2 regions of the Mesorhizobium monacense genome follow, and region 2 is predicted to be linked to the other one. Evidence: riboswitches for the same ligand, from Rfam matches in the RefSeq annotation. Region 2 holds a riboswitch; the other holds the start of a gene.
The links. Region 2 has a riboswitch for thiamine pyrophosphate ahead of thiB (thiamine ABC transporter substrate binding subunit). Riboswitches for the same ligand answer to the same signal wherever they lie in the genome.

Region 1: linked by a shared signal. The riboswitch ahead of thiC (phosphomethylpyrimidine synthase ThiC) and the one ahead of thiB (thiamine ABC transporter substrate binding subunit) in region 2 are both predicted to bind thiamine pyrophosphate.

The regions. Positions count from the first base shown of each region.
Region 1 covers NZ_CM165567.1:4,437,291-4,445,653, forward strand. Annotated here, with positions in the region: gene AC1RUK_RS21450 (L-aspartate oxidase) at 1-578, shown strand, start outside; gene nadC (carboxylating nicotinate-nucleotide diphosphorylase) at 578-1,432, shown strand; gene panD (aspartate 1-decarboxylase) at 1,496-1,948, shown strand; TPP riboswitch at 2,056-2,172, shown strand; gene thiC (phosphomethylpyrimidine synthase ThiC) at 2,276-4,111, shown strand; gene thiO (glycine oxidase ThiO) at 4,108-5,109, shown strand; gene thiS (sulfur carrier protein ThiS) at 5,078-5,275, shown strand; gene AC1RUK_RS21480 (thiazole synthase) at 5,277-6,050, shown strand; gene AC1RUK_RS21485 (thiamine phosphate synthase) at 6,047-6,652, shown strand; gene AC1RUK_RS21490 (hydroxymethylpyrimidine/phosphomethylpyrimidine kinase) at 6,643-7,404, shown strand; gene AC1RUK_RS21495 (hypothetical protein) at 7,702-7,947, opposite strand; gene AC1RUK_RS21500 (ATP-binding cassette domain-containing protein) at 8,347-8,363, opposite strand, start outside.
Region 2 covers NZ_CM165567.1:6,468,533-6,476,895, forward strand. Annotated here, with positions in the region: gene AC1RUK_RS30980 (homocysteine S-methyltransferase family protein) at 1-36, shown strand, start outside; gene AC1RUK_RS30985 (ABC-F family ATP-binding cassette domain-containing protein) at 44-1,864, opposite strand; gene AC1RUK_RS30990 (thiamine diphosphokinase) at 1,867-2,511, opposite strand; TPP riboswitch at 2,646-2,760, shown strand; gene thiB (thiamine ABC transporter substrate binding subunit) at 2,803-3,816, shown strand; gene thiP (thiamine/thiamine pyrophosphate ABC transporter permease) at 3,825-5,435, shown strand; gene thiQ (thiamine ABC transporter ATP-binding protein) at 5,432-6,217, shown strand; gene AC1RUK_RS31010 (M48 family metalloprotease) at 6,372-7,841, shown strand; gene AC1RUK_RS31015 (RNA polymerase factor sigma-32) at 7,860-8,363, opposite strand, start outside.

The DNA.
Region 1 (8,363 bases), 2.0 Mb from region 2:
GCATCGATCCAGCGCGTGATCTCATCCCGATCCGGCCGGCGCAGCACTATCACATGGGTGGCATCGCCGTGGATCTGGCCGGGCGTACTTCCGTTCCGGGACTTTGGGCTTGCGGAGAGGTCGCTTCGACCGGGCTGCACGGCGCCAACCGGCTTGCCAGCAATTCCTTGACCGAGGCCGTCGTCTGCGCGCGCTGGGTTGCCGAGAGTGTAGCTGGTTCGCCCGACGGCAGCGGAAAACCAGCGACGGCACCTGACCTGCCCACGCCGAACCCAAAGCCTGTGCGCCCTCTCCTGTCGCGTGCCCTCGGCGTCATGCGAGATGGCGAAGGGTTGAAAGAGGCCGCGCGGGCCTTGCTGCCGCTGTTGCAGCGGCACGACGCGGCGTCCGATCCCGCCGCCGTCGGGCTGATGATCACCCTTGCCGCCTTGCTGCGCCGGGAAAGCCGCGGTGCTCATTTCCGGACCGACTTTCCGCATCATGCAACCGTCGCTCGCCGCTCCGAAATCACGCTCGACGCGGCTGTGGCGGCAGCGCGGGAACTCGCATCCTCCCCGGCACTCGAAAGCGTCCTGTGATGAACCTCTCACCCCTTCCCGCAATCATGCTCGAGCCACTGGTCCGGGCAGCTCTGCTCGAAGATCTCGGCAGGGCCGGCGACCTGACCTCGGACGCCGTCGTACCGAAAGATCATCATGCGACAACAGTGCTGACTGCGCGTCAGGCCGGAACTGTCGCCGGGCTCGATCTGGCGACGCTCGCCTTCCGGCTCATCGACAAGAGCGTCGACGTGAAAGTGCATCTGCCTGACGGCATCGCCGTCGCGCAAGGCGAGATCATTGCCTCGGTGCGCGGTCCGGCCCGCGCCATACTCACGGCGGAACGGACGGCGCTCAATTTTCTTTGTCATTTGAGCGGCATCGCCACGGCGACCGCATCGGTCGTCGCGGCTGTTCGGGGCCACGCTGCGAAGATCGTTTGCACACGCAAGACGACGCCTGGATTGCGGGCGGTCGAAAAGTATGCCGTGCGCGCCGGCGGCGGCGCCAATCACCGTTTCGGCCTCGACGACGCCATCCTGATCAAGGACAACCACATCGCCGTCGCCGGCGGAATTCGCCCCGCCATCGAGCGGGCGCGGGCCGGCGCCGGCCATCTCGTCAAGATCGAAGTTGAGGTTGATACGCTGGCCCAGTTGGAAGAAGCCTTGCCCCTCGCCCCCGACGCAGTGCTGCTCGACAATATGTCGGTCGACGCGTTGCGGCAGGCGGTGGCCATGGTTGCCGGCCGGGCAATCACCGAGGCGTCAGGCAGGATCACCGTCAATACGGCGTCAGCCGTCGCCGCGACCGGTGTCGATCTGATTTCCATCGGCTGGTTGACCCACAGTGCGCAGATCCTCGACATCGGGCTCGACTACCGTGAGCTTTGACCGTCGAGCCTGGCCGTCGGCAGCTGAATGACTTCTTCTCGACACGAATAGGGCACCGGACCAATGCGAAAAATAGTCGCCGGCAAGCTGCACGGCATCCATGTCACCGAAGCGAACCTCAATTACCTTGGATCGATAACGCTGGACCCTGACCACTGTGAAGCAGCCGGGATCCTGCCCATGGAGTTCGTGGATATCTGGAACAAGAATTCCGGTGCGCGGATTTCGACCTATGTCATTCTCGGCGAGCGCGGCTCACGATGCTGCATCCTCAATGGTGCGGCCGCCCGCACCTGCCAGCCCGGCGACCAAATCATCGTCTGCAACTCCCTCTACGTGGACGAAGCGCGGATCACCGCAGTGAAGCCGCGGATCGTCACGTTCGACCAAGACAACCACATACGCGACCGCCTGAGCTACTCGGTCGATCTTGACACGCACGGCCGGTACAGTTTTTCCATCCTTGACGAGGCGAATGCGGCTTTGGCCATTCGCGCGCTGGTCTCCGGGGCGTGACTTGCTCTCCATACCCGCGCGTGCATTTCCGCTGCGTTTGATTGGTCGCCTATCACCGCAGCGGGCCGAATGCGCTTGACAAGACAGCGCCGGCCCGTTCAATTCGATGCATTCACCAGGGGAGTCCCGGCAAGGGGCTGAGATACTGCTGGCTTTCGCGGCGCAGTGACCCGTTGAACCTGATCCAGTTCATACTGGCGTAGGGACGGTGCAAGCGCTTTGCGGGAGTTTACGCCCGAGATCCTGTTTCGGCAGGTCGACAGAAGCGTCTTTTCATCCTTCCGGCACAGAACTGGGTCTCCAATGCATGAGCAAAGGAGCCTCACGATGAATGCCCTCACCCCCGCCGTGTCGACGGGACCACTGCCCGCCTCGCGGAAGATCCACAAGTCCGGCGTCTTCCATCCGCACATCAAAGTGCCGATGCGCGAAATCTCAGTCCATCCGACGGCCGGGGAGCCGCCCGTCACCGTCTACGATCCGTCCGGCCCCTATACCGACCCTGCTCTCGAAACCAGCATCGAAAAGGGCCTTGCCCGGCTTCGCCACGAATGGGTCACGGCGCGCGGCGATGTCGAAGCCTATGACGGCCGCCATGTCCGGCCGGAAGACAATGGGTTCGCCACCGGCGAGCGCCTGACGCCGGAATTTCCCATTCGTAACCGGCCGCTCAGGGCCAAGGCAGGCAAGGCGGTCACCCAGCTTGCCTATGCGCGCGCCGGTATCATCACGCCTGAAATGGAGTTCGTCGCGATCCGCGAGAACCTCGGCCGCGAGATCCTGCGCGGCAAGCTTGAGCGCGACGGCGAAGCCTTCGGCGCGGCGATCCCAGACTTCGTCACGCCGGAATTCGTGCGCGACGAGGTGGCTCGCGGCCGGGCGATCATTCCCGCAAACATCAATCATCCCGAGAGCGAGCCGATGATCATCGGCCGCAATTTCCTGGTGAAGATCAACGCCAATATCGGAAACTCAGCGGTCACCTCGTCGATGGCCGAGGAGGTGGAAAAGATGGTCTGGGCGATCCGCTGGGGCGCCGATACGGTGATGGACCTCTCGACCGGCCGCAACATCCACAACATCCGCGAATGGATCGTGCGCAATGCGCCGGTGCCGATCGGCACGGTGCCGCTCTATCAGGCGCTCGAAAAGGTCAACGGCATTGCCGAAGACCTGACCTGGGAGGTCTACCGCGACACGCTGATCGAACAGGCCGAACAGGGCGTCGACTATTTCACCATCCACGCCGGCGTGCGGCTGCACTACATCCCGCTGACCGTCGACCGGGTCACGGGCATCGTCTCGCGCGGTGGGTCGATCATGGCCAAATGGTGCCTGCACCATCACCGGGAGAGCTTCCTTTACGAGCATTTCGCCGAAATCTGCGACATCTGCCGCGCCTATGACGTGTCCTTTTCGCTCGGCGACGGCCTTCGTCCGGGCTCGATTGCCGACGCCAACGACGCGGCGCAATTCGCAGAGCTGGAAACGCTCGGCGAGCTGACGAAGATCGCCTGGGCAAAAGACTGCCAGGTGATGATCGAGGGGCCCGGCCACGTACCGATGCACAAGATCAAGGAGAACATGGACAAGCAACTCGCCGTCTGCGGCGAGGCGCCATTCTATACGCTTGGACCGCTGACGACCGACATCGCGCCGGGCTATGACCACATCACCTCCGGCATCGGCGCCGCGATGATCGGGTGGTTCGGCACTGCCATGCTCTGCTACGTCACGCCGAAGGAGCATCTCGGCCTTCCCGATCGCAACGATGTCAAGATTGGCGTGATCACCTACAAGATAGCTGCCCATGCCGCCGACCTGGCGAAGGGCCACCCAGCAGCGAAAACCAGGGATGATGCCCTTTCGCGTGCGCGCTTCGAGTTCCGCTGGGAAGACCAGTTCAACCTGTCGCTCGACCCCGAAACCGCGCGGTCCTTCCACGACCAGACCTTGCCCAAAGAGGCCCACAAGCTGGCGCATTTCTGCTCGATGTGCGGGCCGAAATTCTGCTCAATGCGAATATCCCACGACATCCGCGCCGAGGCTCAGAAAGAGGGCATGGCGGCGATGGCGGCGAAATACCGCGAGGGCGGCGATCTCTACGTGCCAGCGGAAGAGAGCGGCGCACCGCTCATGCCGGAGGCGCATGAGCCGTCATGAAGGAGTTGATCAAAGGGGCCGGCGTCGCCGGCCTCACCGCGGCCTTCGAACTCGCCACCCGCGGCGCGGCGGTGACGCTTGCCGAGACGAGGCTTAGCCTCGGCGGCAATGCGTCGTGGTTCGCCGGCGGCATGTTGGCGCCATGGTGCGAGCGTGAAAGCGCCGAGCAGCCGGTGCTCGATCTCGGACGCGACGCCGCCGACTGGTGGGATACGGCAACGCCCGGGCAGGTGACGCGGGCCGGAACACTGGTCGTGGCCGCGCCGCGCGATGCGGGCGAGCTCGACCGGTTTGCCAGTCGCACGTCGGGGTACAGGCCTGTCGATGAAAACGAAATCGCACAGCTCGAGCCGGACCTCGCCGGTCGCTTCCGCCGTGCGCTGTTCTTCCCCGACGAGGCCCATCTCGACCCACGCCAGGCGATGGCGGCACTGCATGACAGGCTGGCGGCGATGGGCGTCGAATTCCGCTTCGGTGCCGATGCCCGGCACATTTCCGGATTCGATCGCCGGATCGACTGCACGGGGATGGCGGCAGAAGACGATGGGTTGCGCGGCGTTCGCGGCGAAATGCTGATCCTGCGTACGCCGGATGTCTCGCTGTCGCGCCCGGTCCGTCTGCTTCATCCGCGCTTTCCGCTCTACGTGGTGCCGCGTGCCGACCACCATTTCATGGTTGGGGCGACGATGATCGAAAGCCAATCCGGGGGACCGGTCACGGCGCGTTCGATGATGGAGCTTCTGGGTGCCGCCTGCGCGCTCCATCCGGCATTCGGCGAGGCTGAGATCGTTGAGGCTGGTGTCGGCGTTCGTCCGGCCTTTCCAGACAACCTGCCGCGTGTCGAGGCACGCGGCAACACGGTCGCGATCAACGGGCTTTATCGCCATGGCTTTCTACTCGCGCCTGCCATGGCGCGCCAGGTGGCCGACCTGGTTTTCAATCAAGACGGAACCAAGGAGCTTGCTCATGAAACTGTTGGTCAACGGCGAAGCGCATGAGGTTGCCGCCACCACCCTGGCCGAGCTGCTTGCCGCGCTCGACTATGAGGGCGATTGGCTGGCGACCGCCGTCAACAGCGACCTCGTGCACAAAGCCAACCGCGCGGAGTTCCAGCTGAGCGACGGTGATCGGATCGAAATCCTCTCGCCCATGCAGGGAGGCTAGCATGTTCGAGCTTCTCGGGACGACGCTTCCTTCCCGCCTGCTTCTCGGCACCGCGCAATATCCTTCGCCGGCCATCCTTGACGATGCGGTCAAGGCATCGGGCACGTCGGTGGTGACCGTCTCGCTGCGCCGTGAGATGGCAGGTGGCAGGGCCGGCGAGAAATTCTGGTCGTTGATCCGCTCGCTGGGCGTTAGAATCCTGCCCAACACTGCTGGCTGTCACTCCGTCAAGGAAGCGGTCACCACTGCGAAAATGGCGCGCGACGTCTTCGGTACGAGCTGGATCAAGCTCGAAGTGATCGGCAACCACGACACGCTGCAGCCAGACGTGTTCGGGCTGGTCGAAGCCGCCCGCATCCTGTGCGAGGACGGCTTTATGGTATTCCCCTACACCACCGACGATCTTGTCGTGGCCGAGCGGCTGCTGGAAGCGGGCTGCAAAGTCCTGATGCCGTGGTGTGCGCCGATCGGTTCCGCCCTCGGGCCGGTCAACATCATGGCGCTACGCTCGATGCGCGGACATTTCCCAGGCGTCCCGCTGATCGTGGATGCGGGGCTCGGGCGACCGTCACACGCCGCAACGGTCATGGAGCTCGGTTTCGACGCCGTGCTCCTGAACACGGCGGTCGCCAGGGCGGCCGATCCGGTCGGCATGGCGCGTGCCTTCGGCAAGGCGGTCGAAGCCGGTCGCGAAGCTTTTGGTTCGGGATTGCTCGAGCCGCGCGATGTCGCCGTGCCGTCGACGCCGATATTCGGCAGGGCGGTTTTCTCATGAAGCTCGATCCGTTCTATTTGATCGTCGACAGCGCCGCCTGGATTGAGCGGTTGGCACCACTCGGCGTCAAGCTGGTGCAATTGCGCATCAAGACCATGGACGAAGCCGGGTTGCGCTCCGAAATCCGAAAGGCAAAGACCTTATGTGCCGCGGAGCGATGCCAGCTCATTGTCAACGACCATTGGCGCCTGGCAATCGAGGAAGGCTGCGACTTCGTCCATCTCGGCCAGGAGGATTTGCAGACCGCCGACCGTTCGCGGATTCGGGCAGCCGGCGTCAGGCTCGGGCTGAGCACGCATGATGATGTCGAACTGGAGACGGCCATAGCGGCCATGCCCGACTACATCGCACTCGGTCCGATCTATCCCACCATCCTGAAAAAGATGAAATGGGCGCCGCAAGGGCTCGAACGGATCGGCGAGTGGAAGCGCCGGGTCGCACCTGTCCCATTGGTCGCCATTGGTGGCCTCAACCCTGACCGGCTCGATGGTGTCTTTGCGGCTGGGGCGGACAGCGCGGCAGTGGTGACCGACATCATGCTCAACGACGACCCCGAAGCGCGCACGCGGGAATGGCTCGAAAAGACGGACCAATGGCGCTGAGGCGAGAGCCGCATGTGCTTGTCGTCGGTGGATCGGACTCTAGCGGCGGGGCTGGAATTGCACGCGATATCGAGACGATCTCTTCCATTGGCGTGCGCACTTGCCTCGCTGTCACGGCGGTGACGGTGCAGACGCACGAAGCTGTCATGGAAATCCATCCTTCGCAGTCCGATCTTGTGGCCGATCAGATGCGCGCTGCGCTGCAGGCCAACCATGTGGCGGCCATCAAGATCGGCATGCTCGCAACAGCTGACATCGTCGTTGCGGTTGCCGGCGTGCTGCGCGAAAATCCGCGGATCCCAGCAGTGCTCGATCCGGTGCTGGCCTCCACGTCAGGTCGGACGCTCCTGGAAGCCGGAGCCGTCGACGCCATGAAGGGCGACCTGATGCCGCTTTGCCACCTGGTCACACCCAATCTCATCGAGTTGGCGCTCCTTATCGGCGCGGAGCAAGCGGTCGATGACGATGACGCGGTCTGGCAAGGCCAGGAACTCTTGGCCGCCGGCTCGCAGGCGATTCTGATCAAGGGCGGCCATGCAGTGGGACCCCGATCTACCGATAGTCTGTTGCGCCACGGTCAAGAACCAATCCTCTTCGACACACCGCGCCTTAAAGCGTCGATGCGCGGGACTGGATGCATGCTGGCCAGCGCGATTGCGGCACATCTGGCGAATGCGAGTCCACTCGAAGACAGCGTGCGCAAAGGCAAGCGGTTTGTTTTCGAGAGGCTTCAAAAACAAGCAGCCGAATGACAGTGGCTTTATGCTCAAGTTGAACTGCCCGTCTGAGAGGGCGCCCGCCTTTCGACACCTCAACCTTTGAATGGCTGTCATGACGCGAAGCAGACCCGCCGATTTGCACGCCATAGTACGCCACAGCACTCTCTGAAACTGAGCGGGATTTACTTCCGACGCAACGACATGTCAGATCAGCCAAACGGTCAGGAAGGAGCGGAGGAAATGGCTGACGGCAACTGACGTGCGCCAAAAGCTGAAATCACAAGGGCTGCCGTTCTACGCTGCGGCCTCCCCTACTCCCACTCGATTGCTTCAACCCATGATAACCAATTGATTTTGAAAGGCAATTTGTTTCCACTCGACACAGATACCGTCGAAGATGCCGTCAAAAATTCGAGCTTTTGATTTCATTGACGAATTACCGCTATTTGCGAATTCCTTGCTTCCGGGGACTATCGATAGGACGAGTCGATTTTTTCTTCGCAGACCGGCACTGATCCCCTTGGCGGCAGTGCGAAAAATACCGTCATCGTCCAACTTGCGCAGCAGCAATGCCACGCGGCGGCGCGAAGGCGCCCGGTTGCGAGGTGGCGCCCCAAGTAGCGCCGATAGTGTTCGGCGTGGCTCTCGCTGGTATCCTTGGCTGCTGCTTCGCCGGCCACAATGTACCACTTTCGGAGTAGGTGCCGGCCCTCGACTCAAACGCGAGTCACGGCCAATACTTCATGCCCGTAGCTTAAGCAGAGCGGGGGCTCGCACACATGTATGCTGATATCATCTCGGGAATAGCTGTTACTTCGATAGTCGTCGGAATCGCCGGTCAAGCCGTCCTACTTTGGATCGCACTGCGCGGCCTCAGTTGGACGCCGGCGGCAGATATCCAGACCATCCGAAGCGGCATTGCAGCGCGAAGGCGATTGGCCTGACGGCCACGCTGTCGCTCCCGGCCAAGCGGGTTTAGGGCGCTGTAAACT
Region 2 (8,363 bases):
AGGCACATTGTCGCGATCTGCGAGGCCTGCCTGTGACAGGCGGCTATCCTTCCATCTCCTCGCGCAGCATCTCCAGCTCCAGCCATTCCTCCTCGAGCGCGGCCAGCGTGGCGCGTTCCTTGTCGAGGGCGGCAATGGTCTTCTGAAACGAGGCCGGGTCACGCTCGTAGTAGGCGGGATCGGCGATGTTGTTCTCCAGCCTGGAAATCGAAGCGGCTATCGCCTCGATTTTCTTGGGCAAGGATTCCAGGGCGAATTTCTGCTTGAACGACAGTTTCTTCGCCGGGGCCTTCGGAGCAGAAGACTCGGGCCTGCTGGTCGCAACCGCATCTCCGGCCTCCGCCTTCGGCCTTGCCTTGCGGTCTTCCAGCCTGGTGCCGCCGCGCTGTGCCAGCATGTCGGAATAGCCGCCGGCATATTCGATCCAGCGGCCGCCGCCGTCAGGCGCAATCACGCTGGTCACGGTGCGGTCGAGGAAATCGCGATCGTGGCTGACCAGGATGACAGTGCCGGCAAACCCGGCGACCAGTTCCTGCAGCAGCTCCAGCGTCTCCATGTCGAGATCGTTGGTCGGCTCGTCGAGCACCAGAAGATTTGCCGGCCTGGCCAGCACGCGGGCCAGCAGCAGGCGCGCCCGTTCGCCGCCGGAAAGCTCGCGCACCGGCGTGCGCGCCTGCTCCGGCTTGAACAGGAAGTCCTTCATGTAGGAGACGACGTGGCGCTGCTCGCCATTGACGACGAGGTTCTCGCCGCGCCCGTCGGTGAGGTAATGCGCCAGCGTCTCGGCCGGGTCGACGGCCTCGCGCTTCTGGTCGAGAGTGGCGATCTCCAGATTGACGCCGAGCCGCACCGAGCCGGCATCCGGCGTCAGTTCGCCGGTCAGCATCTTCAGAAGCGTCGTCTTGCCGGCGCCGTTCGGTCCGACCAGGCCGACGCGATCGCCGCGCTGGATGCGGGTCGAAAAGCCCTTGACCACGGTGAGGTCGCCAAAACTCTTTTCGATGTTCCTGGCCTCGATCACCAGCTTGCCGGATTCGGCGGCGTCGCTGGCCACCAGTGTCGCCGTGCCTTCGGCGCCGCGATGGCCGCGAAAGCGCTGGCGCATCGTCTGCAGCTCGCCAAGCCGGCGCATGTTGCGCTTGCGCCGCGCCGTCACGCCGTAGCGCAGCCAGTGCTCCTCGCGCACGATCTGGCGGCCGAGCTTGTGCTGCTCGCGCTCTTCCTCTTCCAGAACCTGGTCGCGCCATTCCTCGAAATGGCCAAAGCCCTTGTCCAGCCGCCGGGTTTGGCCGCGGTCGAGCCAGACTGTGGCGCGCGAGACGCGCTCGAGAAAACGGCGGTCATGCGAGATGAGGATCAGTGCCGACGAGGTGCGGGCAAGCTCCTCCTCCAGCCATTCAATCACCGACAAATCGAGATGGTTGGTCGGCTCATCAAGCAGCAAGATGTCGGGCTCGGGCGCCATGACCCGGGCAAGGGCGGCGCGCCTCGCCTCGCCGCCGGAGAGATCGTTCGGCTTCTCCTCGCCGGTGAGGCCGAGGTGTTCCATCAGATAGGTGGCGCGGTAGGGATCGTCGGCAGGCCCCAGCCCGGCCTCGACATAGGCGCGAACACTGGCGAAATCGTCCATGTCAGGCATTTGCGGCAGATAGCGCACGGTCGCCGAGGGCTGGCGGAACACTTCGCCGTCCTGCGGCTCGATCAGCCCGGCGGCGATCTTCAGCAGCGTCGACTTGCCGGAGCCATTGCGGCCGACCAGAGCGATCTTGTCGCCGGCCGAGGCGCTGAGTTCGGCGCCGTCAAGCAGCGGCGTGCCGCCGAAGGTGAGCTTGACCCCGTCGAGATTGAGAAGCGGCGGGGTCATGATCAGCTTTCGGGCAAGGGGTATGGGTGGGCAAGCAGCAGCGCGCGGCCGCTGCCCAAGGCGATTTCGAGCCGGCCCTTGACCTCGTTGGAAATGGTCAACGACGAGCCGAACGCAACCTCGACATGGTCGAGCGGCCATTTGGCGCCGGTGACGCTGAGGCCGGCAAGATCGGAGAAACCAAGCACCGAAAACAGCGTGCCGTCGGCATAGTCGAAACCGGCTTTTCCCGGCAAAAGCGGAATGCCTTCCTGCGCGCCGCTGGTCAAAAGCACATCCATTCCGCCTTTGGCCAGGCGCACCGCGAGGGCCAGGTGCAGGAAGGCGTGGTCGGCACGCTTGCCGCCAAAGGCGCCGGCGAGAACCAGGCTGGTGGCGCCGCGTTCGAGTGCGGCTGATATCGCCAGTTCGCCGTCGGTCTGGTCTTTCTCGGGCGGAAACACGTGGCGCGGCACGGCGGCCAGATCGGCGGGCAAATCCGCGGGAACGGAATCGAAATCGCCGACCCAGAGTTCGGGCATCACCCCCAGCATCCGGGCATGGCCGATGCCGGCGTCGGCGGCGATGACGCGCGTGCCCTCGATCTGGCGGTCGAGCAGCGGCGTGCGGATGAGATCGCCGCCAAGCAGGATGGTGAATGTGCTCATATCTCGTGGCCCTTACCAGCCCTGCCTGCGAAACGGAAGGCCGCGCCTTAAGTGCGTCGCGTCTTTGGGCAACATGCATTGGATGCCCGGCAAAGTTCCGCTTGCGCGGCTGATCGGCCGGGCCTATGTGTCGAAACGCTCTAACGGGGTGCCGGACGCGATCTTCGCGGACCGGCTGAGAGGCAGTCTCGCCAACCCGCTGAACCTGATCCGGTTTGTACCGGCGGAGGGATTAGACGTTTCGGACAACCCGGCGCCTCAATTCCTTTCACACGAACGAAGGAGGCGCCGATGCGCACGCTTTTACACTCGCTTGTCTCAGCAACAGTCCTCGCGGCATCCGTTTTTGCCGTGTCCGGGCCGGCATCGGCCCAGGAAAAACTCACCGTCTACACCTATGAGAGTTTCACCGCCGAGTGGGGTCCGGGCCCGGTGGTGAAGAAGGAATTCGAAGCCGAATGCGGCTGCACCCTCGACTTCGTCTCGGTCGCCGACGGCGTGGCGCTGCTCAACCGCGTCAAGCTCGAAGGGGCCTCGACCAAGGCCGACATCGTGCTCGGCCTCGACACCAACCTGACGGCCGAAGCCAAGGCTACCGGCCTGTTCGCGTCGCATGGCGCGGTGTCCGACGTCAACGTGCCGGGCGGCTGGAGCGACGACACCTTCGTGCCGTTCGACTATGGCTATTTCGCCGTCGTCTACGACACCGAAAAGCTAAAATTGCCGCCGAAGAGCCTGAAGGAACTGGTCGAGGGCGATGCAACCGACAAGATCGTCATCCAGGATCCGCGCACCTCGACACCGGGCCTCGGCCTGCTGCTCTGGGTCAAGTCGGTCTATGGCGACAAGGCGCCGGAGGCCTGGGCCAAGCTCAAGTCGAAAGTTCTGACAGTGACGCCGGGCTGGAGCGAGGCGTACGGCCTGTTCACCAAGGGCGAAGCGCCGATGGTGCTGTCCTACACCACGTCGCCGGCCTACCACATGGTCGCCGAAAACATCGAGCGCTACCAGGCGGCCTCCTTCGAGGAAGGCGAGTATCTGCAGATCGAGGTTGCTGGCATCACCACGACCGGCGCCAAGAACCCGCTGGCGGAAAAGTTCATGGCCTTCATGACCGGGCCGAAGTTCCAGAATATTATTCCGGAAACCAACTGGATGTTCCCGGCCGGCAAGACCGACAAGCCGCTCAACCCGGCCTTCGACAAGCTGGTCAAGCCGACCAAGACCTTGCTGTTCAGCCCGGAAGAAGTCGCGGCCAACCGCAAGGCCTGGGTCGACGAATGGCTGGCGGTGATGAGCAAGTAGGGGTCGGGATGGCGCCGGCGCGTTCGACCGATTCCCGTGTCACCGCCGGCATCGTCGCGCTTGCCGCCATTGCACTGCTGATCGGCGGCGCGTTTGCCGGGCTCATCCTCGAAGGCGCACGCGACCTTTCCGGTGCTGCGTCGGCCTTCGACCCGTACCTCCTGCGTGTCGCCCGCTTCACACTCTGGCAGGCGCTTTTGTCGACGCTGCTTTCCGTCATGCCGGCGCTGTTCGTGTCGCGCGCCCTGTCGCGGCACCCGCGCTTTTTCGGCCGCGGCTTGATCCTGCAGCTTTTCGCCCTGCCGTTGGCGCTGCCGGCCATCGTCGCGGCGCTCGGCATCCTGGCGCTCTACGGCAATGCCGGCTATTTCGCCGGCTTGCTCGGCGACCAGGGCTGGCCGGGTATCTACGGGCTGTCAGGCATCCTCATCGCCCATGTCTTCTTCAACCTGCCTCTGGCCACAAGGCTGTTCCTCGAAGCGCTGGGGACGATCCCGGCCAACCAATGGCGCCTGGCGAGCCAGCTCGGCATGGGCGCAAAACCGGCCTTCCGCCTGATCGAATGGCCGGCGCTACGCGCGGCGTTGCCGGGCATTGCCGGGCTCGTCTTCATGCTCTGCATCACCTCCTTCACCATCGTGCTGACGTTGGGCGGCGGTCCGGCCGCCACGACGCTGGAGGTTGCCATCTACCAGGCACTGCGGTTCGATTTCGATCCCGCGCGGGCCGTAACGCTAACATTTCTGCAGATCGCTCTGACCTTCGTCGTCGTGCTGGCCTTGATGCGGCTCGGCGCCAACACGGTTGGCGATGCCAATTTGCCGGTGGCGCCGCGACGGTATCTTTCCGCCGGCACGGCCGAGACCGCTTTGAACGTCACGTTGATCGGCGTGGCCTTGCTGTTCGTCGTAGGGCCGATGGCAGCGACGCTGGCAGCCGGGCTTGACGCCGATCTCGGCCGGCTGGCGGGCGAGGCTGCCGTGCGACAGGCGACGCTGACCAGCGTCGCGCTTGCCTTGCTGTCGGCGCTGCTTGCGGTGACGCTGTCGCTGTCGCTCATCATGGCGCGGCGGGCACTCGCCTTGACGCGCGGCGCCGGCCCAAGGACGCTGCTCGAACATGCCACTGATACCGGCGCCGGCTTCGTGCTGGTCGTGCCGCCCATCGTCGTCGGTGCAGGCTGGTTCCTTTTGTTGCGTACGGTCAGCGACGTCTTTGCCGTCGCCCCTGTCATGGTCGTTGCCGTCAACGCGGTGATGGCGATGCCCTTCGCCATCCGTGCCGTGCGTCCCGCCTATGATGCGGCAAGCGAACGCCACGAACGGCTTTGCGCGCAACTTGGCATCTCGGGCTGGAGCCGGCTCATTCTGGTCGACTGGCCATCGCTCAGGCGGCCTTTGGCCACCGCTTTCGCCTTCGCCATGGCCTTGTCGCTCGGCGATCTCGGCGTGATCGCGCTGTTCGGCAGCGATTCGGTGCAGACCTTGCCTTATCTTTTGTTGGCGCGCATGGGCAGTTACCGGACGGCGGACGCCGCCGGCCTGGCCTTGCTGCTCGGCTTGGTTTGCCTGGCGCTCGTGCTTGTCGCGGACCGGCTGGGGCGGGGAGAACGAGCATGACGCCCACTCATGATGGCGCCGACGTGAAACGGGGGGCAGCAGTGCGGCTGGACAAGGTCTCGTTCAGCTATGGCGAGGCGTCGTTTCTCTTCGATGTCGAGTTTGCCGCTTCCAGGATCACCGCCATCATGGGGCCAAGCGGCTCTGGAAAATCGACGCTGCTCAATCTGGTGGCCGGTTTCGAGGCGCCAGGGTCGGGCCGCGTGCTGATCGGCGAGGCGGATGTCAGCGCCGCTCCGCCTTCGGCCCGGCCGGTGTCGATGGTGTTCCAGGAAAACAATCTGTTTGCCCATCTCTCGGTGGAGCGCAATGTCGGGCTCGGCCGTTCGCCGTCGCTCAGCCTGACCGGCGCCGACCGCGAGGCGATTGCCGAGGCGCTGCGGCGCGTCGGCCTAGCCGGCAAGGAAAGCCGTCTGCCGCGCGAGCTCTCCGGTGGCGAGCGGCAGCGCGTCGCACTTGCCCGCGTGCTGGTGCGCGACCGGCCGGTGCTTCTGCTCGACGAGCCATTCGCCTCGCTCGGACCGGCCTTGCGCGACGACATGCTGGATCTTTTGGCCAGTGTCCATGCCGAGCGGAAGATGACGGTTCTGTTCGTCACCCACCAGCCCGAAGATGCGCGCCGCATCGGCCAGAACATGGTGTTTCTGGACGATGGCACGGTCGCCGAGGCGGGGACGGCGGCCGATTTTTTCGACGGCTCTGGACCGGAAGCCTTCCGGCGCTATATCGGCTCGGGTCCGGTCAACGCCGGATCACAAGATATTGCCCGGAAGCGGACATAATTTACGGCCAAACCGGGTTTGGACGATGCGGCGTTTGCTTGCCTTGACCGGAGGAGTGTGGCTAGGTCCGGCCATACTGGTCCGGCATAGGCCGTGATTTGCCGCAAAGAACAGAAAGGACGCCGATCTGCCGACCGGCAAGGACAGACTGTTGATGAAGCCGCTGGCGCGATTCCTTGCGCTGGCCAGCTTGGCCGTGGCGCTGGCAAGCTGCCAGATGTTCACGCCGTCGGATGTGCAGGAATCCGGTTTCCAGCCGTCCGACAGGCCCGTCACCGTCGACAATGTCGTCGCCAACAGCAAGCTCGCCGAGATGGCGAAGGCGCAGCATCCGCGCATCCTTGCCACCTATGGCGGCGAATATTCCGATCCCAAGCTCGAGCGCATGGTGGCCAAGGTCGTCGGCAGCCTGACGGTAGTGTCGGCAAATCCGACCCAGACCTACCGCATCACCATCCTCAATTCGCCCAACGTCAACGCCTTCGCGCTGCCTGGTGGCTATCTCTACGTCACGCGCGGCCTGCTGGCGCTGGCCAATGATTCGGCCGAGCTTGCCGCCGTCATCGCGCATGAGATGGGCCATGTCACCGCCAACCACGGCCTGCAGCGGCAGCAGCTGGAGGCCGAGGAGGGGCTGGCGACCAAGGTCGTCTCCGATGTGCTCGGCGACAGCCCGACCGCCAAGGCCGCACTCATCCGCGGCAAGCTCAGGCTTGCGCAGTTCTCGCGCAACCAGGAGCTCGAAGCAGATGCCATCGGCATCAAGTCGGTCGGCGAGGCGGGTTATGATCCTTACGCCGCCGGCCGCTTCCTGCAGTCGATGTCGGCCTATACCGATTTCCGCTCGATCAGCGGCGCCACCGATGCCAGCCTCGACTTCCTGGCGACGCACCCCAACACGCCGCAGCGCATCGACCTGGCACAGCGGCATGCCCGTCAGTTCGGCCCGCCGGGCGTGGGCACGCGCGACCGCGATGCTTTCCTCGCCGGCATAGACGGCCTGCTCTACGGCGACACGCCGGAAGAAGGCTATGTGCGCGGCCAGACCTTCCTGCATCCTGGCCTCGGCGTGTCGTTCACCGTGCCCGACGGCTTCGTCATCGACAATTCGGCGGCTGCGGTGACGGCGACCGGCCCGGGCGACATGGCGATCCGCTTCGATGGCGTTGCGATCGACAAGAACCGGCCGCTGACCGACTATATCCGCAGCGGCTGGGTGGCCGGCCTCGACGATGCGAGCGTGAAGCAGGAAACCATCAACGGCAACGAGGCGGCGACAGCGCATGCCGGCGCCGACGGCTGGCAATTCGACATCGCGGTGATCCGCGCCGGCGGCCAGGTCTACCGGCTGCTGACGGCGGCACCCTCGGCCAGCACCACGCTGGAGCCGGTGGCGCGCTCGGTCAGCGGCTCGTTCCGCATCCTCAGCGCGGCCGAAAAGGCGGCGCTGAAGCCGCTGCATATCCGCGTCGTCACCGTGCAGGCGGGGCAGACCATGGGCTCGCTCGCCGCGCAGATGGTCGGCGTCGACCGCAAGCTCGACCTGTTTAGGGTGCTCAACGCGATGTCGCCGGGCGCCGCCGTTTCGACCGGCGACAAGGTCAAGATCGTCACAGATAGATAAGGTTCAGGACGGCGAGGTTCAGGCGGCTGTCGCCATGAATTCCGGGTTCTGTTCCACCAGCGCGACCTTGAGCTTTTCCATGGCGCGAGCCTCGATCTGGCGGACGCGTTCCTTGGAAATGCCGAGCGCTTCGCCGAGCGATTCGAGTGTCGCGCCCTCGTCGGTCAGGCGGCGCTGCTCGATGATCCTGAGTTCGCGGGCGTTGAGCGCGCCGAGCGCTGCCTTCAGCCACAGCGAGCGGCGTTCGATGTCGATCGTGTCGCCGACGATTTCGTCCGGCAAGGGATCGTCCGAGATCAGGAAATCCATGCGCTCGGCCGTGCCGGCATCGTCGGCAAGCGGCGCGTTGAGCGAAGAGTCGGGAGCCGAAAGGCGGGAATCCATCATCGCCACGTCGGCCTCGGAGACGCCGAGCGCGACGGAAACTTCGCGGTAGAGAGAGGCGTTGGAGATTGGCTCGGCACCGTTCGCCAGCCGGGCGCGCAGGCGCCGCAGGTTGAAGAACAGAGCCTTTTGCGCCGA